2 regions of the Erwinia sp. AnSW2-5 genome follow, and region 2 is predicted to be linked to the other one. Evidence: predicted binding sites of a transcription regulator. Region 2 holds the regulator's gene; the other holds the start of a gene.

Region 1 (16,349 bases), on a different contig from region 2:
CAGCATTCGCTGGCACCTCGCGCATCACAGCAACTTCGATTTACTGGCGCTTGGCGTGGCCGGATGGATACGTTATGTCAGTGGGCACGATGAACAGGGACAGCCTGTTGTGATCAACGATCCCCTCCGTGCCGAGCTGGCAACACGAGTGGCAGAAAGCGCCGAAGGGGAACCCCGCGTGGCCGCCCTGCTGGGGCTGAAACATGTCTTTGGCGAGGACCTGGCCGGTAACCCGCAGTTTGTACGCCAGGTTAACCATTTCTACCACCTGCTGTTAAGCCAGGGGGCAAAACAAACGGTGCATCAACTGGTTGCCCGCGTTTAACTCTGGCGCGGATGCGCCAGCCTGATTAGACTGAAGGCTTTCACGCCATATGCGGGCAGGCTGTTGACCCGCCGCTAAAGGGAAGTTGCCGAATGTCGACAGTTTATACCATCACCGCCAGTGAGCCGGTCAACCAGCAGATTTATCGTTTTCTGCGTCAGGATATCGTCACCTGTGCGATCCACCCAGGCTCACTGCTGTCGGAAAAAGAGGTGTCCACGCGCTTTAACGTCTCACGTCAGCCGGTACGCGAAGCCTTTATCAAACTGGCAGAAGCTGGCCTGGTGCAGGTTCTTCCGCAGCGCGGCACCTTCGTGCGTAAGATCTCTGCCCGGCGCGTCGCCGACGGTCGTTTTATTCGTGAAGCCGTTGAAGTCGCGGTGGTACGCCGTGCGGCGACTGAAGCCACACCTGTCGGGCTGGCGGCACTGGAACATAATCTGCAATTACAAAAGCTGGCCGCCGATCGCCACGACAGCCAGTCGTTTCTCCTGCTGGACGATGAGTTTCACCGACTGATCGCGCAAAGTATTACCTGTGAACTGGCGTGGGAGACGGTGGAAAATATCAAAGCCACCATGGACCGCGTGCGTTTTCTGACGTTAAGCAAAGTGTCACCGCCAGAGAGCCTGATTGAGCAGCACCGCCAGATTTACCTGGCCTTGTGTGCAAAAGATGCCGACGCCGCTGAACAGGCGCTGCGCCGCCATTTGCAGGAGATGATCTTCTCCATCACCCCGATTGCCGAGCAGAACAGCGACTGGTTTGAGCCGTTTTGACGTGAAGATGCAGGGGACCACTTTGGGCAGGTGCACATCATCGGCACGGGGCGACCGGAAAAAATGGTCGCCCCCTACGGTTCGGGGCAACCTGGGTTCTGTAGCTACCCTCTTTTTCGGTCAGTCCGTTTCACCGACAGAAATCCCATTAACAAGCGTTATCGTCGCAGCGAGTTTGGACGCTGCCAGCGCGCATGAACCGGAGCGTACACACAGTACGTGAGGATTCAGAGCACTGCCAGCGTTCAAAATCGCCAGTAAGATAGCTTGTTTAGGCGATAGTGACGTTTTTCGCGAGATAAACATCCTGCACCGAATTAATCAGCGCCACGCCGTCCTTCATCGTTTTCTTAAAGGCTTTGCGCCCTAAAATCAGCCCCATGCCGCCCGCACGTTTATTGATCACTGCCGTACGCACAGACTCAGCAATATCCGTATCCCCTGCGGCTGCACCGCCTGAGTTGATCATCCCGGCGCGCCCCATATAGCAGTTCGCCAGTTGGTAACGCACCAGGTCGATAGGGTTATCCGTGGTCAGTGCGCTGTAAACGCGATCATCGGTATGGCCGAACTTCACTGCTTTATAGCCGCCGTTATTCTCTGCCATTTTCTGCTTCACGATATCCGCACCGATGGTGGCCGCCAGATGGTTCGCCTGACCGGTCAGGTCGGCGCTGGCATGGTAATCCACCCCGTCTTTTTTAAAGTCGTTATTGCGCAAATAAGCCCACAGCACGGTGACCAGCCCCAACTCATGAGCGCGTTCAAAGGCGGCAGAGACCTCTTCAATCTGACGTCGTGACTGCTCCGAACCGAAATAGATGGTCGCCCCGACGGCAACAGCGCCGAGGTTAAACGCCTGCTCAACGCTGGCGTACAGCGTCTGGTCATACTGGGTGGGATAACTCAGCGTCTCGTTATGGTTGAGCTTGACCATAAACGGGATGCGATGTGCGTAACGGCGTGAGACCGAGGCCAGCACACCATACGTGGAGGCCACGCAGTTACAGCCCGCTTCAATCGCCAGTTCAACAATGTTTTTCGGGTCGAAGTAGAGCGGGTTCGCGGCAAAGGAGGCGCCCGCCGAATGCTCGACGCCCTGGTCTACGGGGAGGATAGAGAGGTAACCTGTCCCGGCTAAACGTCCGGTGTTGTACAGGGTTTGCATATTGCGTAAAACAGCCGGGGGACGATTATTATCGACCATCACCCGATCCACATAATCCGCCCCTGGAAGATAGAGGTTGTCCGCTGGAATAGTCATGCAGCGATGTTGCAAAAGAGAGTCAGCTTCTTTGCCCAATAACTGTACGATGTCCGTCATGATAACTCCTGTTAAAATGTGAGGGGGCCATCAGATGGCCCGCTGGTCAGTTTCTCTGACCTCAACAGGGTGGACCCAAAACCGTCATTAAGGCAAATTGCTGACTCCATTTTTCAGAACGAACCGCACTAAAAAGCGCAGATCAGCGTGGTCACCACCATTGATGAAAATGATGCACCGGGCCGTGCCCGTGGCCAACTTCCAGCGAGTCCGCCTGCTCAAGCGCCCCTTGCAACCAGTGTTTGGCCGCCTGAACCGTGGAGACCCAGTCGTCATGTCGCGGACGCAGTGCCGCCAGCGCCGCCGATAGCGAACAGCCCGTACCGTGCGTATTGCGCGTATGAATACGAGGCGCAGTAAACCGCTGCTCCCGCTGGCGGGTAAATAGCCAGTCCGGGCTTTCCGATTCGCTGAGATGCCCGCCCTTCATCAGTACCGCCTGGCAACCCAGCGCCAGCAGCGCCCTGCCCTGTTCACGCATCTCAACCTCATCGCGCGCCGGATCGCAGCCCAGCAGCGCGGCAGCTTCCGGCAGATTAGGCGTAATCAGGGAGACCTGCGGTAACAGACATTCGCGCAGGGTGGCGACCGCCTCAGCGGAGAGCAGCGGATCGCCGCTTTTTGCCAGCATCACCGTATCCAGCACCACCCAGGGCACCAGGGTGTGTTTCAGCCGTTCAGCCACCACCTCAACGATGGCGCTCTCGGCGAGCATGCCAATTTTGATGGTATCGATGCGCACATCCGACAGCACGGAATCCAGCTGCGCAGCAACGAACGCCGGTTCAATGCGATAGACCGACTGCACGCCCGTGGTATTCTGTGCCACCAGCGCGGTGATCACGCTGGTGCCATAAGCCCCCAGCGCAGAGAAGGCTTTCAGGTCGGCCTGGATCCCGGCGCCACCGCTCGGGTCCGTCCCGGCAATGGTCATGGCGTTAACCCGTTTCATACCCGCGCCTCCGGGTTCAGTTGATACAGTGCATCGAGGAACGCGGGGATAAAGCTACCCGGTCCCTGCGCTGCGGCGGCTGCGCGCTCTCCCGCCAGCGCCACCACGCGGCAAGCGCTGGCGACATGCACCAGGCGGTCACCCGGCAGCGCGGCAAACCCGGCCACCACCGCGGACAACGCACAACCGGTGCCGACCACGCGGGTCATCAGCGGGGACCCGCCGCTGACGCTGAGCGTGCGCACGCCATCGGTGACAAAATCCACGTCTCCGGTCACGGCCACCACCGCGCCCGTTTCAGCCGCCAGTACTTCGGCTGCCTGCAATGCCGCCGTTGACGCATGCTGGCTGTCAACGCCGCGCCCGCTGACCGCCTGTTTTGCCAGTGCCATAATTTCCGACGCATTGCCGCGTATCGCAGCAGGTTTCAGTAGCAGGAGTTGATGACAGAAGGTGGTACGGAAATCCAGAGCACCAACCGCCACCGGATCTAATGTCCAGCCCCGTCCGGCGGCATTAGCCGACTGAACGGCGGCCAGCATCGCCTCACTGCGGCTGCGGGTCAGCGTACCGACGTTCACCAGCAGCGCATCGGCAATGGCACTGAACTGCACGGCTTCGTCTGCATCGATCACCATCGCCGGGGAAGCCCCCAGCGCCAGCAGCACGTTGGCGGTAAAGGTCTGTACCACGTCGTTGGTCATACAGTGGATCAGGGGGGATTGCTGTTGAAACAGCGTCAGGGAATGGGCAACATCAGCGTGGCTCAGGTGTTCAGGTTGGATCATGTTTGCTCCCAACCGGCGATCAAGAAGGCGATGCCGGTCGGGCATCTGACTTCCCTACGCTGGCATTATCCAGTTCAGGTTATGCGGGTTTGTCTCAGCCGGTTCCGGTTAAGGAAGGGCACCCCGAGTCATTAATCGTTTTTTGTTCTCAGTTATGCACTGAGAGAGCGACAGAATAAGGGAGCAGCAGCGGGGTTGTAAACTCATTTGCCCACCCTAGCCCTGCTCCGACACTAACAGCGCCAGGGTATCCGGCTCCAGCGCTTTGAAGATATGTTCGCGATCGGCGGGATAACAGATGTAATCGCCAGGTTCCAGCGTTTCAGGGGACTCTTTCGGTCCCACCAGCGCCCGCCCCTGGGTGACAATAATATGCTCCACAGATCCAGCAAGATGCGGCTGCGACAGGCGCTCAGTACCCGGCTCGGCCATTAACAGATAGATATCACGGCGTGCGCCCGGCGGGCAGCTGGCCAGCAGGATCGCCTGATAGTCCGCTTCTCCGGCTGAGACCTTCATCCCTTCCCCGCGCCGTATCACCTGGGTCTGATTACCTGCCGGTTCGAGCAATTTCGCAAACGGAATATTTAAGGCCACGCACAGCGCCCATAACGTTTCCAGGCTGGGGTTGCCGTTGCCCGCTTCCAGCTGCGAAAGCGTTGATTTGGCGATATTTGCTCGTCTGGCGACTTCAGCCAGCGAAAGCCCGGCCAGCGTGCGTTCCCGAATCAAACTGTGTGCAATTATCGCAATGGGCTGTGTCATCTCTCACCTGGTCGTTCGTTAAAACGAACGAAACGTTCGTGTTGACCCAAGTTTACTCTGCGTTCATTATAATGGCAATTTTGTTCGCCATGGTAAAACGCTTATGATTGCCCGTCATTTTCCATCGCTCAGTGCGGATACGCGCAAAGCCATTTATCTGATCTGCCTGGCGGTTGGCGTGGTCGGCATCTCTTATGGCTCTCTGGCAACCGCCTATGGCTTCCCGCTGTGGGTGCCGCTGTTCTCCAGCCTGTTTGTGCTGGCGGGGGCTTCCGAGTTTATGTTTATTGCCATCATCGCTGGCGGCGGAAATCCACTGGCGGCTGCCGTGGCCGGGCTGCTGGTTAACGCGCGGCACTTTCCTTTTGGCATTGCGGTGCGCGATCTGGTCGGCTCGCGCCTGTCTTCGCTGCTCGGGTGCCATATTATGAATGACGAAAGTGTGGTGTTTGGTCTGTCACAATCCAGCGCGCAGCAGCGCAAAGCCGCCTTCTGGCTGTGTGGCCTCGGCGTGGCCTTTGTCTGGCCGATGGGGGCGCTGCTGGGCAGCGTGATGGGGAAGTTTCTGCCCAATACGCAGGCCATCGGGCTTGATGCGGTGTTTCCCGCCATCATCCTGACGCTGGTGCTTCCGGCACTGAAATCGCGCATCACATTGACGCGCGCCTCCTGCGGTGCCGCGCTGTCGCTGCTGACGGTTCCCTTTACACCTGTTGGGTTACCCGTGCTGTTCTCCCTGGCAGGCCTGCTGGCGAGGAGGAAATAATGCCAGACACCACACTGATTATCGGCGGTATTGTGATGCTGGCCGCAGGCACCTGGCTGATGCGATTTGCCGGGGCCACGCTGGGTAACCGTATGGCGCTGTCTGAAAATGCGCGCAAGCTCTTGTCCGATGCGGCCACCACGCTGCTGTTTGCGGTGGCGCTGGGAAACACCTTTTACGAAGGTGTCCAGTTTGCGGGCATCGCACGGGTGGCCGGTGTGGCTGTGGCGCTACTGCTCGCCTGGCGTCAAACCCCGCTGATCCTGGTGATCCTCGCTGCGGCACTGGTGACCGCCCTGTTGCGCTTAGCCGGGATCCCCTGACGCATAACTGTACGTTATTTTATTCATCAAAGATGACGTGTTTGCGATAAACTCGGCGCCGTTGCCACCCGGCGTTTATGTTGCAGGCGTTTCCCCATGAAAAAAGTTTCCCCCATGAATATCCGTCTTTTTACCGAAGCGGATCGACCATTCTTACGCACGCTGTTTCTTGCCTCGCGCAAAGCCAACTGGACCTGGCTGGATGACAGTCAATGGCAGTTAGAGGATTTCGACCGGGTGACGCGGGGCGAGCGCGTGCTGGTGGCGGAAGAAGACGGCCACCGCATCGGATTTGCCGCTGTCCTGGATAACGATAATTTCCTGCACAGCCTGTTTATCGACCCGGACTGGCAGGGCAGCGGCGCAGGCAGTGCATTATTGCAGGCGGTGCAAAACAGCTTTACCTCCACCGGCGCACTCAAATGTCTGGCGGAAAACCTGCAGGCGCAGCTGTTTTATAAAAAGCACGGCTGGCGTGTGGTGGCCGAAGGCGAAAGCGACCAGGGCGAATATCTGCTGATGCACTACGTGCTGTAACGGCAAATACCGCACTCGTCGGCGCCGCGATTGAGCTGACCGGTTCAGCCGGGCTGATCCCACAGGTTTACAGCGCCTGGCTGGCGATTATGGGCTGTACGTTGCTGCGTCTGATTTCACTAAAATACACAATCGGCTTGCCGTCGATTAAACACAACGGATTATAATGGTGTTTTAGCACTGAAAATGGCCGTAGCAGATGACAAGCAGACCCCCTCATGAGCAGGCAGGCGTAAGTGTACGTGCATACGATATGCTGCAATATCTGATGCGTATCGCGCGCGGTGACCGTTCGTTTACCATTCAGGACACCCTGCTTAACCATCGTTGCAATGTCACACCGGACAATGATTTCACGTTGATTACTCAGCTTTTCGACGGCGGGAAAATTGATTTTGATTATTCGATGGTGGATGGATTTCAGCAGCGGCACGTCAGGCTGGTGTAGCGGTTCAAGACGGACCGACCGGAAAAAAGGTCGGTCCCTACGCAGAATGGCGTATTAAGCGGGGTTATAACGCGCGGAAAGCAATATCTTCCGGGATAACCTCACCCTGCCAGTAAAGTTGCGCCGCAACCTGTGTGGCCAGCTGGCGGTACAATGCCGTGAACTCGCTGTCAGGACGACGCACAACGGTGGGTTCACCATTATCCAGGTCTTCGCGCAGGCTGATATGCAGCGGAAGCTGGCTCAGCAGACGCGTGTGATACTGTTCCGCCAGCTTTTCGGCACCGCCAGTACCAAAGATCGCCTCATGGTGCCCGCACTGGCTGCAAATGTGCATACTCATGTTTTCCACCACGCCCAGCACCGGAACATTCACCTTTTCAAACATCACAATGCCTTTGCGTGCATCGATCAGCGCAATATCCTGCGGCGTCGTCACCACCACGGCGCCGGTCACCGGCACGTTCTGCGCCAGAGTCAGCTGGATATCCCCGGTGCCCGGCGGCATGTCCAGCACCAGATAGTCCAGTTCCGGCCATAATGTTTCGTTGAGCAACTGCATCAGCGCCTTGCTGGCCATCGGCCCGCGCCACACCATCGCGTTATCCTCAGTCACCAGATAACCAATCGAGTTGGTGGCCAGGCCGTGAGCCATAATCGGCGCCATATGCGTGCCGTCCGGTGAGGTTGGCCGCTGATCTTCAACGCCCAGCATATCCGGGATCGACGGTCCGTATATATCCGCATCCAGCAGACCCACTTTCGCCCCTTCCGCTGCCAGCGCCAGTGCCAGATTGACCGCCGTGGTCGATTTGCCGACGCCCCCTTTACCGGAACTGATGGCAATAATGTTTTTTACGCCGTTGACGCCAGGACGATTTTTTACCCGTTGTAGCGTCGCCACATTCAGCGTTAAACGCCATGAAATCGCGACCGCACCCGTCAGACGCAGCAGATCGGCACTGACCGTCGCTTTCAGGCTCTCAAACGGTCCCTGCCAGACAAACGGCATACTCAGTTCAATATGCAGGGTGTTATCCAGCAGCGCACAGTGGCGCAGCGCCTTCAGCACGGTGAGATTATGGTGCAACGTGGGGTGTTCAAACGTGGCCAGCACGCCCATGACAATCGCGCGTAGCGCTTCGGGGGAATGATGCCCCTGGGATGGTGAAGTCATCTGTATTCCTTGATATTGCGGGTTGTTCTGCCTGCATTTATGTCATTGAGCATATCAGATCTGGCCCGAACTGACGTAACCGGCCGGAAAAAACCGCAGGGAGTTGAACCCCTTGTTTACGCAGGGTCAGGCAATCGGTTACCATCTAAACCCCTTTTTCAACAGGTATGAGCTAAGTCTTAATATGACTCAAGTCGCGAAAAAAATTTTGGTAACGTGCGCACTGCCGTACGCAAATGGTTCCATTCATCTCGGCCACATGCTCGAGCATATCCAGGCAGATATTTGGGTCCGTTACCAGCGAATGCGCGGCAACCAGGTTTACTTCATCTGTGCCGATGACGCACATGGCACGCCAATCATGCTGAAAGCGCAGCAGATGGGCATCGCGCCGGAGCAGATGATTGCCGATATGAGTCAGGAACATCAGACCGACTTTGCCGGATTTGATATCAGCTACGACAACTACCACTCGACGCACAGCGATGAGAACCGTGAGCTGTCTTCACTGATCTATACCCGACTGAAAGAGAACGGTTTTATTAAGAACCGCACGATTTCTCAGCTTTACGATCCGGAAAAAGGCATGTTCCTGCCCGATCGTTTTGTCAAAGGCACCTGCCCGAAATGTAAAGCACCGGATCAGTATGGCGACAACTGCGAAGTCTGTTCCGCCACCTACAGCCCGACTGAACTGATCGATCCGAAGTCCGTGGTCTCCGGCGCCACGCCTGTTATGCGTGATTCTGAGCACTTCTTCTTCGATCTGCCGGAATTCAGCGCCATGTTGCAGGCCTGGACCCGTTCCGGTGCGTTGCAGGAGCAGGTGGCGAATAAAATGCAGGAGTGGTTTGACTCCGGCTTGCAGCAGTGGGATATCTCCCGCGATGCGCCCTACTTCGGCTTCGAAATCCCGGATGCGCCGGGCAAATACTTCTACGTCTGGCTGGATGCGCCTATCGGCTACATGGGTTCATTCAAAAACCTGTGCGACAAGCGCGGCGACATCGACTTCGATGCGTTCTGGCAGAAAGATTCGGACGCCGATCTCTACCACTTCATCGGTAAAGATATCGTCTACTTCCACAGCCTCTTCTGGCCTGCAATGCTGGAAGGCAGCAACTTCCGTAAACCGACTAACCTGTTTGTTCATGGCTATGTCACGGTTAACGGCGCGAAGATGTCTAAATCACGCGGCACCTTTATTAAAGCCAGCACCTGGCTGCAACATCTGGATGCCGACAGCCTGCGTTACTACTACGCGGCGAAGCTCTCATCACGCATTGACGACATCGATCTGAATCTGGAAGATTTCGTGCAGCGAGTGAATGCCGATATCGTCAACAAGGTGGTTAACCTGGCATCACGCAATGCCGGTTTTATTGCCAAACGTTTTGACGGGCAGCTTTCTGCTGAACTGGCAGACCCGGTGCTGTACAAAACCTTTACCGATGCGTCCGCCAGCATTGGTGAAGCCTGGGCCAGCCGTGAATTCAGCCGTGCCGTGCGCGAAATTATGGCGCTGGCTGACGTGGCTAACCGCTATGTTGACGAGCAGGCTCCGTGGGTGGTGGCGAAGCAGGAAGGCCGTGATGCCGACCTGCAGGCGATCTGCTCAATGGGCATCAACCTGTTCCGCGTGCTGATGACCTGGCTGAAACCTGTGCTGCCATCGCTGACTGCCCGCACCGAAGCTTTCCTGAATCAGGAACTGAGCTGGGATGGCATTCAGCAGCCGCTGCTGAGCCACAGCATTGCGCCATTCAAAGCGCTGTATGGCCGCATTGAGATGGATAAAGTGAACGGTCTGATTGAAGCCTCAAAAGAAGATGCGGCTGCGGCGAAAGCGCCAGCAACCGGTCCGCTGGCGGATGATCCGATTCAGGACACCATCAGCTTCGATGATTTCGCCAAAGTCGATATGCGTATTGCGCTGATCGAAAACGCAGAATTTGTTGAAGGCTCCGATAAGCTGCTGCGCCTGTCACTGGATGTTGGCGGTGAAAAGCGCAACGTGTTCTCCGGCATCCGTGCCGCCTACCCGGACCCGGCGGTGCTGGTTGGCCGTCTGACGGTGATGGTGGCAAATCTCGCACCACGCAAAATGCGTTTCGGTATCTCTGAAGGCATGGTGATGGCGGCGGGTCCTGGTGGGAAAGATATCTTCCTGCTCAGCCCGGACAGCGGCGCTCAGCCAGGCCAGCAAGTTAAGTAAATTCGTAGGGGTCAGGCATGCCTGGCCCCTACGCCATCTGGGATCTGATCATGCGCAACGCTCTCCTCGTTGTATGGCAATACCTGCGCGCTTTCATCATTATCTATCTTTGTCTCTATGCCGGTCGCGGCCTGTCGGCCCTGCTGCCTGTTGCCATTCCCGGCAGCATTCTCGGTATGCTGGTGCTGTTTGCGCTACTTGCCTCACAACTTCTGCCAATCCACTGGGTCAAACCCGGCTGCCATCTGCTGATCCGCTATATGGCCCTGCTGTTCGTCCCCATCAGCGTCGGCGTAATGAACGATATGGATATCCTGACCGCCCAGTTCGGCCCGATTGTGATCTCCTGCGTGGTGAGCACGCTGATTGTGCTGGTCACCATTGGACTGATGTCACAGCGCCTTAATGACCGCCACCAGCGGCGCACAGGAGCAAACGATGAGTGATATCTGGTGGTCGCTGCCGCTGACCGTGCTGGTGTTTCTTGCCGCACGCAAACTGGCGGCAAAAGTCAAAATGTCGATCGTCAACCCGTTGCTGATTGCGATGGCAGTGATTATTCCGCTGCTGCTGCTGCTGCAAATGCCCTACACGCGCTATTTCCAGGGCAGTGCCCTGCTGAACGATCTGCTGCAACCGGCGGTCGTCGCGCTGGCCCTGCCGCTGTACGAGCAGATGCACCAGATCCGCACGCGCTGGAAGTCCATTCTCAGCGTCTGCTTTGTCGGCAGTATTACGGCGATGGTGTCCGGTACGGCCATTGCACTGTGGTTAGGCGCTACGCCACAGATTGCTGCAACGCTGTTACCCAAATCGGTCACCACACCGATTGCGATGGCCATTTCTGGCTCACTCGGCGGTATTCCGGCAATCAGCGCCATCTGCGTGCTGCTGGCGGGTGTGCTGGGTGCCGTGTTCGGCCATATGCTGCTTAACCTGCTGCGGGTACGCAGTAAATCCTCGCGCGGTCTGGCCATTGGTAATGCTTCGCATGCGCTGGGTACGGCGCGTGCTGCGGAGATCGACTACCAGGAAGGGGCATTCAGCTCACTGGCGCTGGTGCTGTGCGGGATTATCACCTCACTTCTGGCACCGTTTATTTTTCCGTTACTGATGGCGTTATGGGGCTAAAACTTGCGATAAGTCTCGCATTTTGCTGATCAATTTCATTTATTACATTGATAGAGAGATTTAGATCACATATAACTGGCTGCCGGCCCGCTAACATGGGCTGCATTCAGCGAAAGAGGCCCCACTATGCACCCACGTTACCAGCAGGCATTTGCCACGCTACCTACCCTGTTACAAAGCGCACTTCAGCCGATCCTGGCCGCGGATGACTTCGCCGGATTTATGACGGCACAGCAGGCGGATGAGCTGAAAAAACATTGCGGATTTAACGACAGCGAGCTGGCCTTTGCCCTGCTGCCGCTGGCGGCATCCTGCGCGGTAGCCACCTTGTCTGATTTTAAAGTGGGTGCCATTGCACGTGGAAAAAGCGGCGCGCTGTTCTTTGGTGCCAATATGGAGTTTGCCGGTACCACCCTGCAGCAAACCGTTCACGCCGAGCAGAGTGCGGTAACCCATGCCTGGCTGCGGGGTGAAAGCGTACTGGCGTGCATCACCGTCAACTACACGCCGTGCGGCCACTGCCGACAGTTTATGAATGAGCTGAACAGCGGCAGCGGGCTGACCATTGAACTGCCTGGCCGTGCTGCGGCAACACTGGGCGACTATCTGCCGGATTCCTTTGGCCCGCGCGACCTGGCCATCACCACCTTGCTAATGGACGACATCGACCACGGCTTTATCGCTGCCGGAGATGCACTGGCGCAAGCGGCGATTAACGCCGCCAGCCACAGTCACGCGCCTTACAGCAAAGCCTGGAGCGGTGTCGCCTTACAAACCGCCAGCGGCGCGATCTTTGCCGGGCGTTATGCCGAAAACGCGGCGTTTAATCCCAGCCTGCCGCCGTTGCAGGGTGCGCTGAACTTACTCAGCCTCAGCGGACATAGCCTGAGCGATATTCAGCAGGCCGTTCTGGCCGAATCCCCGGATGCCACATTGAGCCAGCAGAGTGCCACCGAAGCCACACTGGCAGCACTGGGTTGCACGCGTTTTACCACCGTTTCGCTGAATAAAGCGTAAAAGAGTCTTTATAATTCGAGAAAGATCGCAGCTTTTGTTATTACGTGTTAACAAAAGCTGTACTTTCAGATGAATTATTTTAGGATTGGCGCCACAACATTCCGATCCTAATAGAGTATGAATTGCATGGAACTCGAATACGAAAGTAAACGACCGCTTTACATCCCTTATGCTGGCCCTATCTTGCTGGAATTCCCCCTTCTGAATAAAGGCAGTGCGTTCTCGATTGAAGAGCGTAATGACTTCAACCTGAATGGCCTGCTGCCAGAAACAGTGGAGAGCATCGAGGAGCAGGCAGAGCGCGCATGGCGTCAGTTCCAGGACTTTAAGAACAATAACGATAAACACGTCTACCTGCGTAATATTCAGGACACCAACGAAACGCTGTTCTACCGCCTGCTCGACAATCATCTGGAAGAGATGATGCCGATCATTTACACCCCGACCGTGGGTGCCGCCTGCGAGCATTTCTCTGAGATCTATCGTCGCGCACGGGGTTTGTTCATCTCTTACCCGAACCGCGCCAACATTGAAGATATGCTGCAAAACGCCACCAAACAGAATGTGAAGGTGATTGTGGTCACCGACGGTGAGCGTATCCTCGGCCTGGGCGACCAGGGCATCGGCGGGATGGGTATTCCTATCGGTAAACTCTCCCTCTACACCGCCTGCGGTGGCATCAGCCCGGCCTATACCTTACCGGTAGTGCTGGATGTGGGAACCAACAACCAGCAGCTGCTGAATGACCCGCTGTATATGGGCTGGCGTCATCCGCGCATTACCGGCGAAGAGTACAACAGCTTCGTTAATGACTTTATTCACGCAGTGAAAAGCCGCTGGCCAAACGTGCTGTTGCAGTTCGAAGACTTCGCACAGAAAAATGCGATGCCGCTGCTTGAGCGCTATCGCGATGAAGTCTGCTGCTTTAATGATGATATTCAGGGTACGGCGGCAGTGACGCTGGGTACATTGATTGCCGCCAGCCGTGCAGCAGGCAGCAAGCTCTGTGAGCAGAAAGTCGTCTTCCTGGGTGCAGGCTCTGCCGGTTGCGGCATTGCCGAACAGATCATCGCACAGATGAAGTCTGAAGGCCTCAGCGACGAAGAAGCCCGTGGCCGCGTCTTTATGGTTGACCGTTTCGGCCTGCTGACCGATAAGCTGCCAAACCTGCTCAATTTCCAGAGCAAACTGGTGCAAAAAAGCGAAAATCTGGCCAGCTGGGACAGCAGCAGCGACTCGCTGTCACTGCTCGATGTGGTACGTAACGCGCAGCCAAACATTATGATCGGTGTATCCGGCCAGCCTGGCCTGTTCAGCGAAGAGATCGTGCGTGAAATGCACAAACACTGCGCACGCCCTATCATCATGCCGCTGTCGAACCCAACCTCTCGTGTGGAAGCCACGCCGCAGGATATTATGGCCTGGACTGACGGTAACGCGCTGGTCGCTACGGGTAGCCCGTTCTCCCCGGTCACCTGGAAGGATAAAACCTACCCGATTGCCCAGTGCAACAACTCCTATATCTTCCCAGGCATTGGCCTTGGCGTGATTGCGTCTGGTGCAACCCGCGTCACGGACAGCATGCTAATGGCGGCAAGCCGGGCGCTGGCAGAGTGTTCTCCGCTGGTCAACGATGGTTTTGGCCCGGTGCTGCCTGAAGTGAAAGATATTCAGGGTGTGTCAAAACTGATCGCCATGGCCGTGGGTAAAGCCGCACAGCTTTCGGGCGTGGCGGTGGTGACCTCCGAAGATGTGTTGTCGAAGGCTATCGCGGCCAACTTCTGGCTGCCGCAGTACCGTAATTATCGTCGGACCTCAATCTGATACGGTGATTTCCCTTCCAGGCGCATAAGACACGCAGCCTGGAAGGGCATATTGCATGAAAAAAGCCCATCCGGCACAGTGTGACTTGCTTCACCTCTCCAGCTCAAGTAGCCTTGAATCCTCTGTCCACCGCTAACCCGAGCGCCATTCAGCATGTTGAAACGCCTGATTTATGGTCTGATTATCATCATTGCCCTGGTGGTACTGACCGCGCTTGGCCTGGATCGCTGGATGAGCTGGAAAACCGCACCTTACGTCTATGACAATCTGAAAGCGCTGCCGCACCGTCAGGTCGGCGTGGTTCTGGGGACGGCCAAGTATTACCGGACCGGGGTCATCAACCAGTATTATCTCTACCGCATGCAGGGGGCGATCAACGCTTACAACAGCGGAAAGGTCAGTTATCTGCTGCTGAGTGGCGACAATGCCCAGCAAAGCTACAACGAACCGATGACCATGCGCCGCGACCTGATTGCCGCGGGCGTGACGCCGTCTGATATCGTGCTGGATTATGCTGGTTTCCGCACCCTGGATTCGATTGTGCGCACCCGTAAAGTCTTTGATACCAACGATTTCATCATTATCACTCAGCGTTTCCACTGCGAGCGCGCCCTGTTTATCGCCCTGCATATGGGGATCCAGGCCCAGTGTTATGCCGTTCCCTCGCCAAAAAATATGTGGAGCGTGAGGATGCGTGAAGTGGGTGCCCGTCTGGGCGCACTGGCCGATCTGTATCTGATGAAGCGTGAACCGCGCTTCCTCGGGCCGCTGGTGCCTATTCCTGCGCGGCATGAAGTACCGGAAGATGCCCAGAGTTATCCGGCCGTCACCCCGGAGCAGCTGCTGGAGATACAGAAGAAGAAATAACAAAGGGCTGACCCGTAGAAAGGTCAGCCCTTATAATTTCTGCACTCTGTAGGGTTCGACCTTCTGTTTCGGTCGAACCGCTATCCCGGTAGAATTATTTCTTACGTGCGTATTTCAGCGAGTCCAGTGCAACGGCGAAGATAATAATGCCGCCCTTGATGATGTACTGCCAGTAAGGGTTAACACCGATATAGGTCAGACCGTAGTTAATCACCGTAAAGATAATTACCCCGGTCACCACACCCGCAACCGTACCCACACCACCGGCAAATGACACCCCACCAACCACACAGGCGGCGATCGCATCCAGCTCATACATAAAGCCGAGGTTGTTGGTGGCAGAACCGATACGGCCCGCTTCCAGCATCCCGCCAAACGCATAAAACACACCGGACAGCGCATAGACCAGAATCAGGTTAAACGGAACGTTAACACCTGAGACGCGTGCTGCTTCCGGGTTACCGCCGATGGCGAAAATGTTTTTACCGAAGCGGGTTTTATTCCACAGGATCCACACCACGAAGACGGCGATAATCGCGTAGAAGGTAATGAATGACAGTTTAAAGTCACCGAAACGCAGGAATCCCTGAGCAAAGGTAGAGAATTTCTCATCAAAGCCCGCGACCGGAGACGCACCGACGTAGTCGTAATACAGTGAGTTAACACCGTAAACGATAATCATGGTGCCCAGCGTGGTGATAAACGGCGTCACCTTCAGGTAGGCAATAATCAGACCGTTGATCAGACCAATCACGGCACCAATCGCACAAACAATCCCGATAACAACGGCAATCGGCAGGGTTTCCAGATGTGGGAACACCTTATTCGCGTTATCCATTGCCTGTAACAGCGTGGCGGCCACTACCGCAGCCAGACCCACCTGGCGTCCTGCTGACAGGTCCGTACCCTGGGTGACAATCAGACCCGCCACACCGAGCGCGATAATGACACGCACCGAAGACTGGGTCAGGATGTTACTCAGGTTCATTAAACTTAAGAACGTTGGATCCTGGATAATAATGATGGCCAGTAATACCAGCAGCACCACATAAATCCCACCTTCTTTCAGCCAGGTGAGCAAACTTTTCTTATTCACTGCTTTCATAGTAAC
Region 2 (16,349 bases):
ATCATCAATGAACTCACTGAAAAGCAGGGCATTGTGCTGGCGACAGGTGGCGGTTCCGTCAAGTCGCGCGAAACGCGCAATCGTCTCTCCGCCCGTGGCGTAGTGGTTTATCTTGAAACGACTATCGAAAAGCAACTGGCACGTACTCAGCGCGACAAAAAGCGTCCGCTGTTGCAGGTGGATTCTCCACCGCGTGAAGTGCTGGAAGCATTAGCCGATGAACGCAATCCGATGTATGAAGAGATTGCCGACGTAACCATTCGTACTGACGATCAAAGTGCGAAAGTGGTGGCTAATCAGATTATCAATATGTTGGAAAAGAGCTGATTCAGGCTCTGACGGCCCACTTGTGGGCACAGCAAAAAAGGTGATACAGCGTCATGGAGAGGATTACCGTAACTCTTGGGGATCGCAGTTACCCCATTACCATCGCCGCCGGGTTGTTCGCAGATCCGGCTTCTTTTTGGCCGCTTAAAGCGGGCGATCAGGTCATGCTGGTAACCAACCAGACGCTGGCTCCTCTCTATCTTGACTCGTTGCGTTCACGCCTTGAAGGCGCGGGCGTGGTAGTCGATCAGGTGATCCTGCCGGACGGTGAGCAGTTTAAATCGCTGACCGTGATGGATCAGGTCTTTACCGCGTTACTGACCAAACCTCATGGCCGGGATACCACTTTGGTGGCACTGGGTGGCGGTGTGATTGGTGATTTAACCGGATTTGCCGCCGCCAGCTATCAGCGTGGCGTGCGCTTTATCCAGGTGCCAACCACGCTGCTGTCGCAGGTTGACTCCTCTGTGGGGGGGAAAACCGCCGTCAATCATCCGTTAGGCAAAAACATGATCGGGGCATTTTATCAACCTGTCTCGGTGGTGGTTGATCTTGACTGCCTGAACACTCTCCCAGCGCGTGAGCTCTCTTCCGGGCTGGCAGAAGTGATCAAATACGGCATCATCCTTGACGGTGAATTCTTCACCTGGCTTGAAAACAATCTGGATGCCTTACTGGCGCTGGATGGCACGGCGATGGCGTACTGCATTCGCCGTTGCTGTGAGTTGAAAGCCGAAGTCGTAGCGGCTGATGAACATGAGCACGGGCAGCGTGCGTTGCTGAATCTTGGGCATACCTATGGCCACGCCATTGAAGCTCATATGGGTTACGGCAACTGGCTGCACGGCGAAGCGGTGGCTGCCGGAATGGTGATGGCTGCACGCAACGCTGAACGCCTTGGTCAGTTCAGTTCGCAAGACACAGACCGTATTATCGCGTTGTTACAGCGTGCCGGGTTACCGGTGCATGGGCCAGAAAGCATGGCAGCGGCTGACTACCTGCCGCATATGATGCGTGATAAAAAAGTGCTGGCTGGCCAACTGCGTCTGATTCTTCCTCTGGCCATCGGCAAAGCCGAAGTGCGCAGCGGAGTGCCACATGATATGGTTCTTGCATCCATTCAGGATTGTCAAAAGCCATAGCGATTATCTGTAACCAGGTCTGCTGGTTGCTTTCTGACGTATAGCCGTTCACAGGGCTCGAACGGCATTGCCGCTCTATGGGAGGAGGTTAAATGGACGAGTTTAAACCGGAAGACGAGTTAAAACCTGACACCAGCGACCGCCGACCGACGCGGTCGCGCAAAACATCGTCTGCACCAAAAGTCCCTGTATCCCGGCAGCATATGATGATGGGAATGGGTATCCTGGTTCTGCTGTTGCTTGTGTTAGGTATTGGGTCTGCGTTGAAATCACCTGATAGCAGCAGTGCGAAACAGCCTGCAACGACGCCTGCGGCTAACTCAGGTGGTGATAAGAATATCGATCTCTCCGGGTCCTCTTCAATGAGCGGCCAGCCAGGCCAGCCAGCCACGTCTGAAACCAGCCCAACCGCGAATAATACTCAGCCGGATTCGTCTCAGAATGTGGGTGTTCCACCGATCTCCCCAACGCCGACAGAAGCACAGCCGGTGCAGACACCGCCAAATCAACAGCGTATCGAGCTGCCAGGCGATCTGAATAACGCATTGAATGACCAGCAAGGGCAGGTTGATGCGGCAGCGCAGGCGGGTCAGGGGCAGTCTTCATTGCCGACGGCGGCTGCTACGGTAGCACCAGGGGCAGAAACCCCACGCCCGGCGAACAATAAACCTGTTACGGCTCCACGCCCGACGGCGACGCACCAGAATAAACCGGTTGCGGCCCATACGCCTGCGGCCAGCAAGCCTGCGGTGAAAGAGAGCAAACCAGCTTCAGCAGCCAGTCAGATCGCGCCAGCCTCGCGTAGCGCAAGCACGCCGGGCGGTAACTTTACGCTGCAGTTGAGCAGTGCATCGCGTTCTGACACGTTGAATGCGTGGGCGAAAAAACAAAATCTGAGCGGCTATCATGTCTATCAGACCACGCGTAACGGACAGCCCTGGTATGTGCTGGTGAGTGGCTCTTATGCGACTTCCGGCGATGCTAAACGTGCTGTTGCCACCTTACCGGCAGAAGTTCGTGCTCAGAATCCCTGGGTAAAACCGGTTAGCCAGATAAAAAAAGAAGCGGGTAAATAACCCTTGCCGGGGCAACCCGGCGCATCCTTAGTGTGTGTGCGTGCCGCTGGCACGCAGAGCATTCAAAGCGCAGATATGCTGTCGGTGTAACCACAGCCTGATGAGTAAAAGTAATTAACGACAGCATGAAAAAAAATCGCGCTTTCTTGAAGTGGGCAGGTGGCAAGTACCCGTTGCTCGATGATATCCGACGCCACCTCCCAGAAGGGGACTGTTTAATCGAACCCTTCGTTGGGGCTGGCTCGGTATTTCTTAACACCCAGTACTCAAAGTACATTCTTGCAGACATTAACAACGACCTGATTAACCTCTATAACATCGTCAAAGAGCGCACAGATGAGTTCGTGGAAGACGTGCGCAGGCTGTTCGTTCCAGAAACGAATGATTCGGCGGTGTACTACACCTATCGCAAAGAATTCAATCTGTGTCGCAATGATTATCGACGTGCGGTGCTGTTTTTGTATCTCAACCGACACTGCTATAACGGCTTGTGCCGTTACAATTTGAGCGGTGAGTTCAACGTGCCATTTGGTCGTTACCGCAAGCCCTACTTCCCGGAAGATGAGCTTTACTGGTTCGCCGAACGGGCGCAGCAGGCGACTTTTGTCTGTGAGTCTTACGATGTTACGCTGAGAAAAGCGCAAAAGGGAGCGGTGGTATATTGCGATCCCCCTTATGCTCCGCTCTCCACCACCGCGAATTTTACGGCGTACCACACCAACAGCTTCAGTATGCGTGAGCAACAGCATCTGGTCGAACTGGCTACCATGCTGGCCAACGAGCACAGTATTACCGTGCTGATCTCGAACCACGATACGCCACTCACGCGTGAGTGGTACGAGGGGGCTATCTTGCACGAAATCAAAGTGCGTCGTTCGATCAGCCGCAGTGGCAACACGCGAAGTAAGGTCAATGAATTACTGGCATTGTATACTGGCCGGTGATGACAGCCTGAACGTCAGGCACAACCAGGGAGAAACGGATGAAACAGTTTTTAATTGCCCCATCAATTCTTTCCGCAGATTTTGCCCGCCTGGGCGAAGACACTGCTAAAGCACTGGCTGCTGGCGGTGATGTGGTTCACTTTGATGTGATGGATAATCATTATGTTCCCAATCTCACGATGGGACCGATGGTGTTAAAAGCCCTGCGCGATTATGGCGTCACTGCGCCGATCGATGTCCATCTGATGGCCAAACCGGTTGACCGTTTGATACCTGATTTTGCCAAGGCGGGTGCCAGCTATATCACCTTCCATCCCGAAGCGTCTGAGCATGTAGACCGCACGCTGCAACTGATTAAAGAGCATGGCTGCAAAGCAGGCCTGGTGCTGAACCCGGCAACGCCGCTCAGCGTGCTTGATTATGTCATGGATAAGCTGGATGTGATCCTGCTGATGTCCGTGAACCCGGGCTTCGGTGGTCAGTCATTTATTCCTGGCACGCTGAATAAATTGCGCCAGGTACGCAAGCTGATCGACCAGAGCGGCTATGACATTCGCCTGGAAGTGGATGGCGGCGTCAAAGCGGACAACATTGGTGAGATTGCCGCAGCGGGTGCCGATATGTTTGTTGCCGGTTCAGCCATCTTTGGTCATCCCGATTACAAGAAAGTGATCGATGATATGCGCACTGAGCTGGAGAAGTCTCGTCATGGGTCATTTCACTAACGTCCGCGCCCTCGCTTTTGATCTTGATGGCACGCTGACAGATAGCGCACCAGGATTGGCGAGTGCCGTTGATGGCGCGCTTACTGAGTTGAACCTGCCCGCGGCGGGTGTTGAGCGGGTGTCTACCTGGATTGGCAACGGGGCGGATATTCTTATCGAACGCGCCCTGACGTGGGCGCTGGGTCATGCCCCGCAGAGCGGCTTGCTGTCTGATGCGCGCGTGCTGCTGGATAAGCACTATGCACACAGCGTAGACGGCGGCAGCCTGCTGTATCCTGGCGTCAAAGAGACGCTGGCCGCACTGGCGGCGCATAACCTGCCAATGGCGCTGGTCACCAATAAGCCCACGCCGTTTGTTGCCCCGCTGCTGCAATCGCTCGGCATTGCCGACTTCTTCTCCCTGATTATTGGTGGCGATGATGTGGTAGCGAAGAAACCGCATCCTGCACCGTTGTTTCTGGTGTTGGGCAAGTTTGGCCTGCTGCCGGGAGAGTTAGTATTTGTTGGCGATTCGCGCAATGATATTCAGGCTGCGCAGGCGGCAGGATGTCCCTGCATTGGCCTGACGTACGGTTATAACTACGGTGAGCCTATTGCCACCAGTCAGCCCGACGTCACGCTTGATCACTTTAACGATTTGTTGCCCGCACTCGGGCTGTAATTATTCAGGACGGAAACATGAGCAAACCCATCGTATTTAGCGGCGCACAGCCTTCAGGTGAACTGACCATCGGTAACTATATGGGTGCGCTGCGTCAGTGGGTACAGATGCAGGATGACTATCACTGCATCTACTGCATCGTTGACCTGCACGCCATCACGGTTCGCCAGGACCCGGTTGCACTGCGTAAGGCCACGCTTGATACGCTGGCACTCTACCTTGCCTGCGGCATCGACCCACAGAAAAGCACCATTTTTGTTCAGTCGCACGTACCTGAACATACGCAGCTTGGCTGGATCCTGAACTGCTACACCTATTTCGGTGAGCTGAGCCGTATGACTCAGTTCAAAGACAAATCCGCACGTTACGAAGAAAATATTAACGCGGGTCTGTTTGACTATCCGGTGCTGATGGCGGCAGATATCCTGCTGTATCAGACCACTCAGGTGCCGGTAGGTGAAGACCAGAAACAGCATCTGGAGCTGAGCCGTGATGTGGCTTCGCGCTTTAACGCGCTGTACGGCGACATCTTTACCGTGCCAGAGCCGTTTATTCCTAAATCCGGCGCGCGCGTGATGTCGCTGCTGGAGCCGACCAGGAAAATGTCCAAGTCTGACGATAACCGCAATAACGTTATCGGCCTGCTGGAAGATCCGAAGTCGGTCGTGAAGAAGATTAAACGTGCAATGACCGATGGCGATGAGCCACCCGTCGTGCGTTACGATGTGAAAGAGAAGCCGGGTGTGTCGAACCTGCTGGATATCTTGTCGGGTGTGACCGGTAAGTCGGTTACTGAGCTGGAAGCCGAGTTTGCAGGCCAGATGTATGGTCACCTGAAAGGGGCGGTTGCGGATGCTGTATCAGCCATGCTCGGTGAGTTGCAGGAGCGTTATCACCGTTACCGCAGTGATGAAGCTTTCCTTGAGCAGGTGATGCGTGACGGCGCGGCGAAAGCGCGTGCGCGTGCGCAGGAGACCCTGAAAAAGGTCTATGACGCTATCGGCTTTGTTGCTCAGCCATAAAATCTGTTGAGCCTGACATACCAGGGCGATCGTGATTCACGGTCGCCCTTTTTATTTCCCCGCAAAAACCCCCACAAATTCCCTTCACTCACTCTGAACAGTGATAGGGTTAAAGCATCTTGTTGATAACGGAGGGCTTCCATGCAAGCTACATTACAGTGGATCAATCACGTTCGCCTGCCGGGGCGTGAAGGGCTGTGGCAGATTGAGATCCAGCACGGCAAAATTGTGAATATCGTGCCGCAGCCACAAACAAGTCTCAGCGGTGAAGCGCTGGACGCCGAAGGCGGGCTGGCCTTCCCTCCGTTTATTGAGCCGCATATTCATCTGGACACCACGCAGACCGCGGGCGAACCAGCCTGGAATCAGTCCGGTACGCTGTTCGAAGGCATTGAGCGCTGGGCAGAGCGTAAGGCGACGTTGACGCATGACGATGTAAAGCAGCGTGCGTGTCAGACGCTGAAGTGGCAAATCGCCAATGGTATTCAGCATGTGCGCACCCACATTGATGTTTCTGACCCCACGCTGACTGCGCTGAAAGCGATGCTGGAAGTGAAGCAGGAGATGGCGCCGTGGGTGGATATCCAGCTGGTGGCCTTCCCGCAGGAGGGGATCCTGTCGTACCCCGATGGCGAAGCGCTGCTGGAACAGGCATTACAGCTGGGAGCGGATGTGGTGGGGGCGATACCACATTTTGAGTTCACCCGCGAATACGGCGTTGAGTCACTGCACCGTACTTTCGCGTTGGCGCAAAAGTATCAGCGCATGGTGGATGTGCACTGCGATGAGATTGATGATGAGCAGTCGCGCTTTGTTGAAACCGTTGCGGCACTGGCGCACCGTGAACAGATGGGGCCGCGCGTGACGGCCAGTCATACCACCGCGATGCACTCCTATAACGGCGCTTACACCTCTCGCCTGTTCCGACTGCTGAAGCTCTCCGGGATTAACTTTGTGGCTAACCCGCTGGTGAATATTCACTTGCAGGGCCGTTTCGATACCTATCCGAAGCGCCGGGGCATTACACGGGTGAAAGAGATGCTGGAGGCGGACATCAATGTCTGCTTTGGTCACGATGATGTGTTCGATCCCTGGTATCCCCTGGGGACTGCCAGCATGTTGCAGGTATTACATATGGGAATGCACGTGTGCCAGCTGATGGGATACGAGCAGCTGGATGCAGGGATTAAGCTGATTACCACCCACAGCGCCAGAACATTGCAACTGAAGGACTATGGGATTCAATGCGGTAACAGCGCTAACCTGGTGATCCTGCCTGCGGAGAGCGGTTTTGATGCTTTACGCCGTCAGGTGCCGGTGCGCTACTCCATCCGTCATGGACGGGTGATCGCCGAGACGGCGCCCGCCACCAGCGTGATCCATCTGGATGAGAGTGAAAAGGTGGATTTCAAGCGATAAAGCGACGGTAGGGGCTGCCTTTTCTTCCGGTCGCCCCGTAGCGAGGATGTGTACCTAAATTCGGGCAGACCGGAAAAGAAGGTCTGCCCCTAAAGATACTTTTTAATGTGAACCCATATGTCCGTGCAGCTTGTGCTTACTGACGAAGCCCAGCAGCAGACACATCACAAAGACCACGGCATACAGACCGTTAGCGGTTGCCAGCGCCGCGTGTGCGCCGCCTTTCTCTACGATCGGGCCAGTGACCACGAAGGTCAGCATGGTGCCGACGGTGCCGCAGGTCAGGATGAAGTTCACCAGCTTCGGCGAAGCGACCTTGGTCTGCAATGAACCCAGCGTGATGATAGTGGTGTAGATAGCGCTGGAGAAGAAGCCCAGGCTCAGCATGATCCACTTCAGCATCGAGGCATCCGTGGTGGTGATAAACCAGTACATCAGCGCCGTCGCGGCCAGTGCCAGCACGGTGAGAATGCGCTGCGGATCGAAGAAGCGCAGAATGGCACTGAACGCCCACATACCAATCATATACGCGGTCCAGAAGTTACCAACCAGCCCCCCGGCCTGGCCGATATCCATACCCATACTTTTGGTGGCGTACTGTGGCACCCAACCAATAAAACCAAGCTGACCGAGGATGTAGCACAGTGCCGCGACAGCCAACAGGCCCACGCCCACGCCCCATTTCTCTTTTACGACAGGCTCACCTCGGGTGGCTTTCTTGCCCAGCACCGGGAATTCAAAGCACAGTGCCAGAACAAAGATGGCGACATAGATCACGCCGATGCAGGCGTAGACCCAGTACCACGGCAGTGAGCGCGCGAGAATAGCGGCCGCAATAATCGGGAAAATGGTCCCCGCCATGCTGAAGAAGGAGTCGGTAAACAGCAGGCGAGAGCCACGCTGACGTCCTTCATACAGATGGGTGATCAGGAACGTACCGATGGACATGGTGATACCACTCACCACCCCGAGCACAAACATGCACAGAGAGAAGACGGTGAGGCTGTGGCTGTTCATCAGGCCCAGCACGGCCAGTACCATCAGCACAAAGCCGAAGATAAGCTGGCGCTTCAGTGGCACAATTTCCATCAGCCAGGCGTTAAGGAATACCGCCAGCAGGATACCGGCGTTCAGGAAGGTGAAGGTATTACTCATCTGTGCCACGGGCAGCTGGAAGTAAGCAGCAATATTCTCCAGCACCATACCGGTAACGATAACCACAGCACCGGTCAGCGCATAAGAGAAGTAGCTGATCCAGGTAAGCCCAATTCGATTGCGATTTGTCATAGTGGAAACCTGTTTGAAAGAGAAATCATCGGGCGGAATGCCCGTGGTAAACGGGAGAAGTTTAACGATATTCGTGATCTGCTTAAATCTTTAATGAAATGAATATCTTCATATTTCATTCATAACGTGATCATTATCACCATTCGGACTTCTCTTAGCCGGGTTGCTTCAGGATGTTTGCAGCGTAAATAAAGGTAAAACGCTGGCGCGTTGGTAAGTGCCTCTTTACAATCAGCGTTGTTTTTATGGTTTGTTGCACTCAGTAAGGAATCTTTCATGTTGAAACGTACTTTGACCGCAGTGGCGACCGTTCTCGCCCTGTCGACGATCTCTGCCTCCGCTATTGCCGCGAAGGGGGACACGCATGTGCTGCTGACCACTTCCGCCGGTACTATCGAACTGGAACTGAACAACCAGAAAGCACCGGTATCGGTGACTAATTTTGTGGATTACGTGAACAGTGGTTTTTATAACAACACCATTTTTCACCGCGTGATCCCAGGTTTCATGTTGCAGGGCGGGGGATTCACCGCCGACATGCAGCAGAAACAACCTAAACCGCCGATTAAAAATGAGGCAGATAACGGCCTGTTAAATAAACGCGGTACCATCTCAATGGCGCGCACGGCTGAGAAGGACAGTGCCACCAGCCAGTTCTTTATCAACGTGGCGGATAACGCCTTCCTCGATCATGGTCAGCGCGATTTTGGTTATGCCGTCTTCGGTAAAGTGGTGAAGGGAATGGACGTGGCCGATAAGATCGCCCAGGTTCAGACGAAAACCTTTGGCCCTTACCAGAATGTACCGGTGACCCCGGTGGTCATTCTGTCTGCCAAAGTACTGCCATAATTCTCTAATGGCATTCTGTCAGGGCCGTCTGCTGGCGGCCCTGCTGTAACGAGCCCACCATGCTGCTGCTGATCGACAATTACGACTCCTTCACCTGGAACCTCTACCAGTATTTTTCTGAGCTGGGGGCCGAGGTGTGCGTACGCCGCAATGACGAGATCACGCTCGCTGAGATTGACGCGCTGGCCCCGGAACATCTGGTGATCTCCCCCGGTCCCTGCACGCCCACTGAAGCCGGCATCTCTCTTGAGGCTATACGCTACTTCGCTGGAAAATTGCCTGTTCTTGGCGTTTGTCTGGGACATCAGGCGATCGCGCAGGCCTTTGGCGCCCGCGTGGTGCGTGCGCGCAAGGTGATGCACGGCAAAACATCAGCGATTGAACACCGTGATGGCGGTGTGTTTGCCGGGCTGAATCATCCACTGACCGTGACCCGCTATCATTCATTGATTGTGGAAAACGGCAGTCTGCCCGCTGAATTTGAAGTCACCGCCTGGACCCTGCATGAGAATGGTCAGCCTGATGAGATCATGGGCTTCCGCCACCGCACGCTCGCGCTGGAAGGGGTGCAGTTTCACCCGGAAAGCATCCTCAGTGAGCAGGGGCATCAGCTGCTGGCTAATTTCCTCAAACGCTGATTAACGTTTGCCTTTGCGTGACTTTTTATGCATATTTTATGACTATATTTTCATATCCCTGAAAAGAATAAATGGCGAGGTAGTGAATGGCGGCGGAAAAATTAGCGGTAACACGTGCAACGTTCGATGAGGTTATTTTGCCTGTTTATGCACCAGCACAGTTTGTGCCGGTCAAAGGCAAAGGCAGCCGCGTGTGGGATCAGCAGGGAAAAGAGTACATCGATTTCTCCGGCGGTATCGCGGTTACCGCTCTCGGGCATTGCCATCCGGCGCTGGTTGAGGCATTAAAAACCCAGGGTGAAACCCTGTGGCATACCAGCAACGTCTTTACTAACGAACCTGCGCTGCGTCTGGCGACCAAGCTGATCAACGCGACTTTTGCCGAACGCGTATTCTTTGCTAACTCCGGCGCGGAAGCGAACGAAGCGGCGTTTAAGCTGGCGCGTTACTACGCCACCAAACGTCACAGCCCGTTCAAAAGTAAAATCATTGCCTTCCATAACGCCTTCCACGGCCGCACGCTGTTTACGGTGTCCGTGGGCGGTCAGCCGAAGTATTCCGATGGTTTCGGGCCAAAACCTGCCGATATTGTCCACGTGCCGTTTAACGATCTGGCTGCGGTCAAAGCGGTGATTGACGATCATACTTGCGCGATTGTGGTCGAGCCGATCCAGGGTGAAGGGGGCGTGATGCCCGCGACACCAGAATTTATGCAGGGGCTGCGCCAGCTCTGTGATGAACATAATGCGCTGCTGGTTCTGGATGAAGTGCAAAGCGGTATGGGGCGCAGCGGTAAACTGTTTGCCTATGAACATTACGGCGTGCAGCCGGATATCCTCACCACAGCCAAAGCGCTGGGCGGTGGTTTCCCGGTCAGTGCCATGCTAACCACCAACGACATTGCCTCGGTCATGGCGCCTGGCGTGCACGGCACTACCTATGGCGGCAATCCGCTGGCCTGTGCAGTCGCTGAAGCGGCGCTCGATATCATCAATACCCCAGAGGTGCTGGAAGGTGTGGAAGAGCGCCGTCAGCTGTTCGTTGATGCGCTGCAGGCGCTGGATGCTCGTTTCGATCTGTTCAGCGATATTCGTGGCAAAGGCCTGCTGATGGGCGCGGAGCTGAAACCTCAGCACGCCGGTAAAGCGCGCGATATTCTTAACGCGGCGGCAGAGGCCGGTGTGATGGTGCTGGTCGCCGGAACGGACGTGATGCGTTTTGCGCCTTCACTGGTGATTGAGCCAACTGATATCGCCGAAGGTATGGCACGGTTTGCGACAGCGGTCGAAAATGTTCTGAAATAAGGCCCGTTTCTACGTTTTCGATTTACGTAGTCGTCGGGATAGCCAGCGGCCATGATGTGGGCGCTGGCTCCAGGTCAGGGACGAAATGGTGTGCATCACGCTGAGGTGACCCAGAATACGCTTCACGTGTCGTTCCATGATGGTCACGGGTCCCTGATGGAAATCCTCGGGGGCATCCAGTACATTGCTGCCCGAGTCCGGCCCGTCATACTCCAGACGCTGCTGACAGCGTTGCAGGGCAATTTCGCAGGATTGCAGATAGCGCTCTGCCAGCGTTGGCGTCAGCATGGTATGTTCCCGCGCCAGAATCGTCATGGCGTTGATATGCTCAACAATAAACTGGCTGTGGGTGACCCACAGCTGCATATCGGCCAGGTAGCGTGAATTAAAGCCCGGTTCCTGCATCGCCTGATGCAGTGAGTTAAACAGCGCATTGTGCGCCTGATTCACCCGCATCCGCTGATAGGCCAGTTTCTCCGCATCCTGTTCGCTGCCCAGCAGCTTCTGTAATGCCTCCTGATAGGTCTCCAGCGCATCGTGCGCATTCTGGCGCATCAACCCACTCTGCCACTGTGGCCACAGCCAAATCATGCCGCCAAAGGCAATCAGACAGCCCATTAGCGTGTCCATTAAGCGAGGCAGCAGGAACTGCGCACCGTTTAGCGACAGCAGTTGCAGCGTATACACCGCCGTGACGGTGAATCCCACGGTGGCCCAGCCATAAAACTTACGGATAAACAGGTAGCTCACCAGGGTGATCAGCAACATCACCAGCAGCACCCAGGATTCCGGGGCATGTAAACCGAGTGTGGCAGCGGCAATCGCCAGCCCGGCCAGCGTTCCCAGCGCCCTGTGCTGGATACGGACGCGGGTAGCGCTGTAGCCGTTGAGGCTGACAAACATCACCGTCATCAGGATCCAGTAAGGTTTCGGCAGATTGAAGAACAGGGCCAGCGAACTGGCAAAGGTCAGCATCACGGCGAAGCGTGCGGCGGTACGCAGGGCAGAGGACTTCAGCGACAGATAGCTTTTCAACGCAGGGAACAGCGGCAGGCGGCGCTGGCGGTCAGCCATCAGGTCGCGACGGTACAGCGGATGCTGGGTGCGTAGCACGCGGGCGATGCGGCTGAAGTGGTAGTAACAGAAGTTACCGACCGGATTATCGGGGTGCTGACGGGAGATTTTCTCCAGTGCCTGAAGCTGTTTTTCCATCGTGAAACGTTCAGGGAAGCGGTGGTAGAGGATATCGTCAGCCAGTACCCGCAGGCGGGTGGCAATCGTCTGCGCATTCCAGCGGATCACCGCCTCGGCGTGGCTCTGCTCCACCAGCTTTTGCACTTCCTCCGGCTGGTGCAGGCTAACGGCAATATGCTCCTGCAAATCCAGTGCGACCTGAAATGCACGCGTCAGACGCTGATAATGGCTGTCGCGACTGGCGGCCAGCATATGCATCTGCTGGTAACAGGTGTTAATCAGGTCGACGGCTTTCTGCTGGCGGACCAGCAGCGGCGGCAGGGCGGTTTGGGGATCGGTCAGCTGGGTTAACAGGCTGTATTTCGCTTCGCAATAATCAGCCAGTTCATGATAGAGCAGGCTGAGGGTTTCGCGCATCGGCTGCTCTTTCCACAGCCAGAACCAGAACCAGTTAAATGCGCCATACCAGACGGTGCCGAGAATAAACAGCAGCGGTGGCTGCCACATGGGCATGCGCCCGGCCAGGCTGAGTGTGAAGATAGCGGCAATCAACGATGCCGGAAGCAGGCGCGCGTGCAGCGGGCTGATCTCACCAGTCACGCCAAGCAAGAGTGCCATGACCAGCAGGATCACGGGCAGTGGCACCGCTTCGGCCCCGGCGTACTGAATCAAAAAGCTACTGAAGGCAAACAGGCAACCGCCGACGATCAGGCGTTTAAAGAAGCGTTTGTGCGGGGTATCAAGGCCGGCATTATTACAACAGGCGGGGACTAATGAGAACAGCAGGCCATTTTGCAGGTTGCCCAGCATCCAGCCGATCGCCACGGGTAAACAGAGCACCAGCGTTTGCCTGAGTGCGTAGTTAACTTCCGGGTGATAGATAATTCTCCGCCACATGAGCCACACCAAATAAAAAACGGCGCGACTGAGGGTCGCGCCGTGGGTTCAGAGCCGGTTAACGAGTGCCGTAAACAACAATGGTTTTACCATGTGCGGAGATCAGGTTCTGATCTTCCAGCATTTTCAGAATACGACCCACCGTTTCGCGGGAGCAGCCGACGATCTGGCCGATCTCCTGACGGGTGATTTTGATCTGCATTCCATCCGGGTGCGTCATGGCATCCGGTTGTTTTGCCAGATTCAGCAACGTCTGGGCAATGCGTCCGGTCACATCAAGGAAAGCTAAATTGCCCACTTTCTCTGATGTCACTTGCAGGCGACGCGCCATCTGTGAAGACAGGCGCATCAGAATGTCAGGATTCACCTGAATCAACTGACGGAATTTTTTGTAGGAAATTTCAGCCACTTCACAGGCTGTTTTCGCACGTACCCACGCACTACGCTCCTGACCTTCTTCAAACAGGCCCAGTTCGCCAATGAAGTCGCCCTGATTGAGGTAGGAGAGGATCATCTCTTTGCCTTCTTCATCCTTGATTAACACCGCTACCGATCCTTTAACGATGTAATAGAGGGTTTCCGCCTTCTCACCCTGATGAATCAGAGTGCTTTTGGATGGATATTTGTGAATATGGCAATGTGACAGGAACCATTCGAGTGTAGGGTCTGTTTGCGGTTTGCCGAGAACCATTCGCTGTTATCCTCTGTTGTAATCGTGCCTAAATATACCCTGAATTCTGCGTCCTTCAGAGGCGTTGCCGCTGAACTGAAACACGAAATATTTGTGGGTATCAGGGTATGTATCCCTGCAAGGCGTTGAAATATTCAAGCGTTCCCATAGGAAAATTATACGGGCCTCTGTTAAGAGCATGGCTCGTGCTGTCGTCCCGTTTTTACCGTGCATTGTTATGCCAGTAAAATATTGCAGCTTCGTTTGTAGCACAGCTTTACAAGACTGTCTTCTGTTGTCTCGCTTCAGCATAGTTCTAAAACGGCAGCGTTGCCGTTTTTGTTAGTGCAGCGTACTCTGCGGTAACTGAATCAATGAGAGGATTTTGTGATGCAAGCACGCGTTAAGTGGGTTGAAGGGATGACGTTTTTGGGCGAATCCTCATCCGGCCATCAGGTTTTGATGGATGGTAATGCCGGGGATAAAGCGCCCAGCCCGATGGAAATGGTGCTGATGGCGGCTGGGGGATGCAGTGCTATTGATGTGGTGTCTATTCTGCAGAAAGGCCGCCACGATGTTGCTGATTGTGAAGTCAAACTGACCTCGGAACGTCGTGAAGAGGCACCGCGAATTTTCACCCATATTAACCTGCACTTTATTGTCAGTGGCAAAGCGCTGGGCGATAAAGCGGTGTCACGTGCGGTCGATCTCTCTGCTGAGAAATATTGCTCGGTGGCGATCATGCTGGGGAACGCAGTGAAAATTAGCCACAGCTTTGAGGTTATCGACCTCGCCTGATTCAGGTGAGCTGCTTGCATGCCTGACGGATTAGCATCAGCAAGCGCTGCGCGCTGGCGGTGAGTGGAGATTGCTTTGGCCACACAGCGGCATAGTGCAGTGAAGGGAGCGCCGGGATGGCGAGTGCCCGCAGTGTGGAATTAAACCGGATCAACAGCGGGTGTGGCAGCAACATAAGATAGTTTGCCTGCTGCACCAGCTGTAACCCGTGCGAGAGTGAATGCGTATAGACAGGCGGCTGCTCCAGCTGTTGAAAGAAAGTCGCCAGATGCGCGTCCAGCCTGACGGCCACCTCGCTCTCTTCTCCGGCGAAAAGCCACTTACTCCCTCTCAATTGTTGCAGATCGTTCGTCTGTACCTGCGGGTGATGTCGGTTCGCCACAACATTCAGTGAGGTCTTAAATAACGGTTGTATCGCCAGCCCGTCCGGTAACACCTCAGGTTGCGGAGAAACCGCAAAATCGAGTTCACCCGCTAACAGCTGAGAGGGCAGGCTGCGATCCTGGACATACAGGCGGGTCAACGGCAGCTGCTGATGGAATTGTTCCAGTACCTCAGGCAGCACTGTCAGTGACAAAATGTCATTCAGTGCCACTTTCACGACGCTATGTTGCGTGTGGAGAAAACGGATTTCATCACCTGCCCGTTTTAACTCCTCAAGGATCCTCCGTGAGCGCACGACAAACAGCTGGCCGCTTGGCGTCAGCGTAATGCCCAGCGGACTGCGCACGAACAGTGAGGTTTCCAGCATATATTCCAGCTCTTTTAAGGTCCGGCTGATGGCGGGCTGAGATTGTCCCAGCATGCGTGCTGCGGCCCGAATACTGCCCTGATTGACCACTTCCTGAAATATCCGTAGCTGCTGCATTTTTGGTAAATACCGCATATTTGCTCCTTCCCTGATGCCCGGCCGTTATCACCACACTAAAAAATTCATCTTATGTTGCTGCCTTAAATCCACGATGTTGTTAAGCAGAGTCTGCTTACCTGCATGGCGGTGCAATACTTTTTTTAAATGTGGTTAATGGTAATTCAATGATTTTTATCAGTTATTAGGGGAGTGACTAATGAAGATTACATCACGTTTTCTGACGCTGTTCCTGCTATTTACGGGCTATGTACTTGTCTATATAGATAAAACAGTGATTGGGTTTGCTCTGTTGCCGATACGTGATGAGTTTCACCTCACGCCTCAACAAGTGGGTTATATCAGCGGCATCTTTTTTCTGTCCTATGCATTATCTCAGTTCCCAGCAGGGTGGTTAAACGATCGGCTGGGCTATCGGCGTGTGCTTATCCTTTCCCTGTCAATAGTGGCACTGTGCGCGCTTCTGTTTGGCTGGCTGGGTACCAGTCTGAGCCTGCTGATGGTATTTCGTTTTATGGCGGGGATCGG

The links. Region 2 encodes CRP, which controls carbon source genes, mostly activating them, when cyclic AMP is high. Its sites were predicted from a motif close to ATGTGANNNNNNTCACAT; they were not measured.
Positions count from the first base shown of each region.
Region 1: cdd (cytidine deaminase) is a predicted target of CRP. The motif match lies at 11,584-11,601, and genes of this name have one in related genera.

Region 1 is NZ_JBJGXA010000011.1:244,707-261,055, reverse strand. Features, by position in the region: gene ACFL9S_RS10550 (mannitol dehydrogenase family protein) at 1-325, shown strand, start outside; gene ACFL9S_RS10545 (GntR family transcriptional regulator) at 418-1,104, shown strand; gene fbaB (class I fructose-bisphosphate aldolase) at 1,376-2,428, opposite strand; gene thiD (bifunctional hydroxymethylpyrimidine kinase/phosphomethylpyrimidine kinase) at 2,580-3,380, opposite strand; gene thiM (hydroxyethylthiazole kinase) at 3,377-4,168, opposite strand; TPP riboswitch at 4,203-4,304, opposite strand; gene ACFL9S_RS10525 (helix-turn-helix domain-containing protein) at 4,385-4,933, opposite strand; gene ACFL9S_RS10520 (AzlC family ABC transporter permease) at 5,037-5,699, shown strand; gene ACFL9S_RS10515 (AzlD domain-containing protein) at 5,699-6,022, shown strand; gene ACFL9S_RS10510 (GNAT family N-acetyltransferase) at 6,137-6,559, shown strand; gene ACFL9S_RS10505 (hypothetical protein) at 6,759-7,007, shown strand; gene apbC (iron-sulfur cluster carrier protein ApbC) at 7,072-8,184, opposite strand; gene metG (methionine--tRNA ligase) at 8,318-10,399, shown strand; gene ACFL9S_RS10490 (CidA/LrgA family protein) at 10,450-10,845, shown strand; gene ACFL9S_RS10485 (CidB/LrgB family autolysis modulator) at 10,838-11,530, shown strand; gene cdd (cytidine deaminase) at 11,657-12,547, shown strand; gene ACFL9S_RS10475 (NAD-dependent malic enzyme) at 12,674-14,371, shown strand; gene sanA (outer membrane permeability protein SanA) at 14,525-15,238, shown strand; gene mglC (galactose/methyl galactoside ABC transporter permease MglC) at 15,333-16,343, opposite strand.
Region 2 is NZ_JBJGXA010000001.1:323,156-339,504, forward strand. Features, by position in the region: gene aroK (shikimate kinase AroK) at 1-327, shown strand, start outside; gene aroB (3-dehydroquinate synthase) at 381-1,469, shown strand; gene ACFL9S_RS01395 (SPOR domain-containing protein) at 1,562-2,545, shown strand; gene dam (adenine-specific DNA-methyltransferase) at 2,671-3,489, shown strand; gene rpe (ribulose-phosphate 3-epimerase) at 3,528-4,214, shown strand; gene ACFL9S_RS01410 (phosphoglycolate phosphatase) at 4,198-4,875, shown strand; gene trpS (tryptophan--tRNA ligase) at 4,893-5,897, shown strand; gene ACFL9S_RS01420 (cytosine deaminase) at 6,039-7,316, shown strand; gene tsgA (MFS transporter TsgA) at 7,419-8,603, opposite strand; gene ppiA (peptidylprolyl isomerase A) at 8,880-9,452, shown strand; gene ACFL9S_RS01435 (aminodeoxychorismate synthase component II) at 9,512-10,090, shown strand; gene ACFL9S_RS01440 (aspartate aminotransferase family protein) at 10,177-11,394, shown strand; gene ACFL9S_RS01445 (YccS/YhfK family putative transporter) at 11,404-13,485, opposite strand; gene crp (cAMP-activated global transcriptional regulator CRP) at 13,544-14,176, opposite strand; gene ACFL9S_RS01455 (OsmC family protein) at 14,546-14,953, shown strand; gene ACFL9S_RS01460 (LysR substrate-binding domain-containing protein) at 14,955-15,839, opposite strand; gene ACFL9S_RS01465 (MFS transporter) at 16,021-16,349, shown strand, end outside.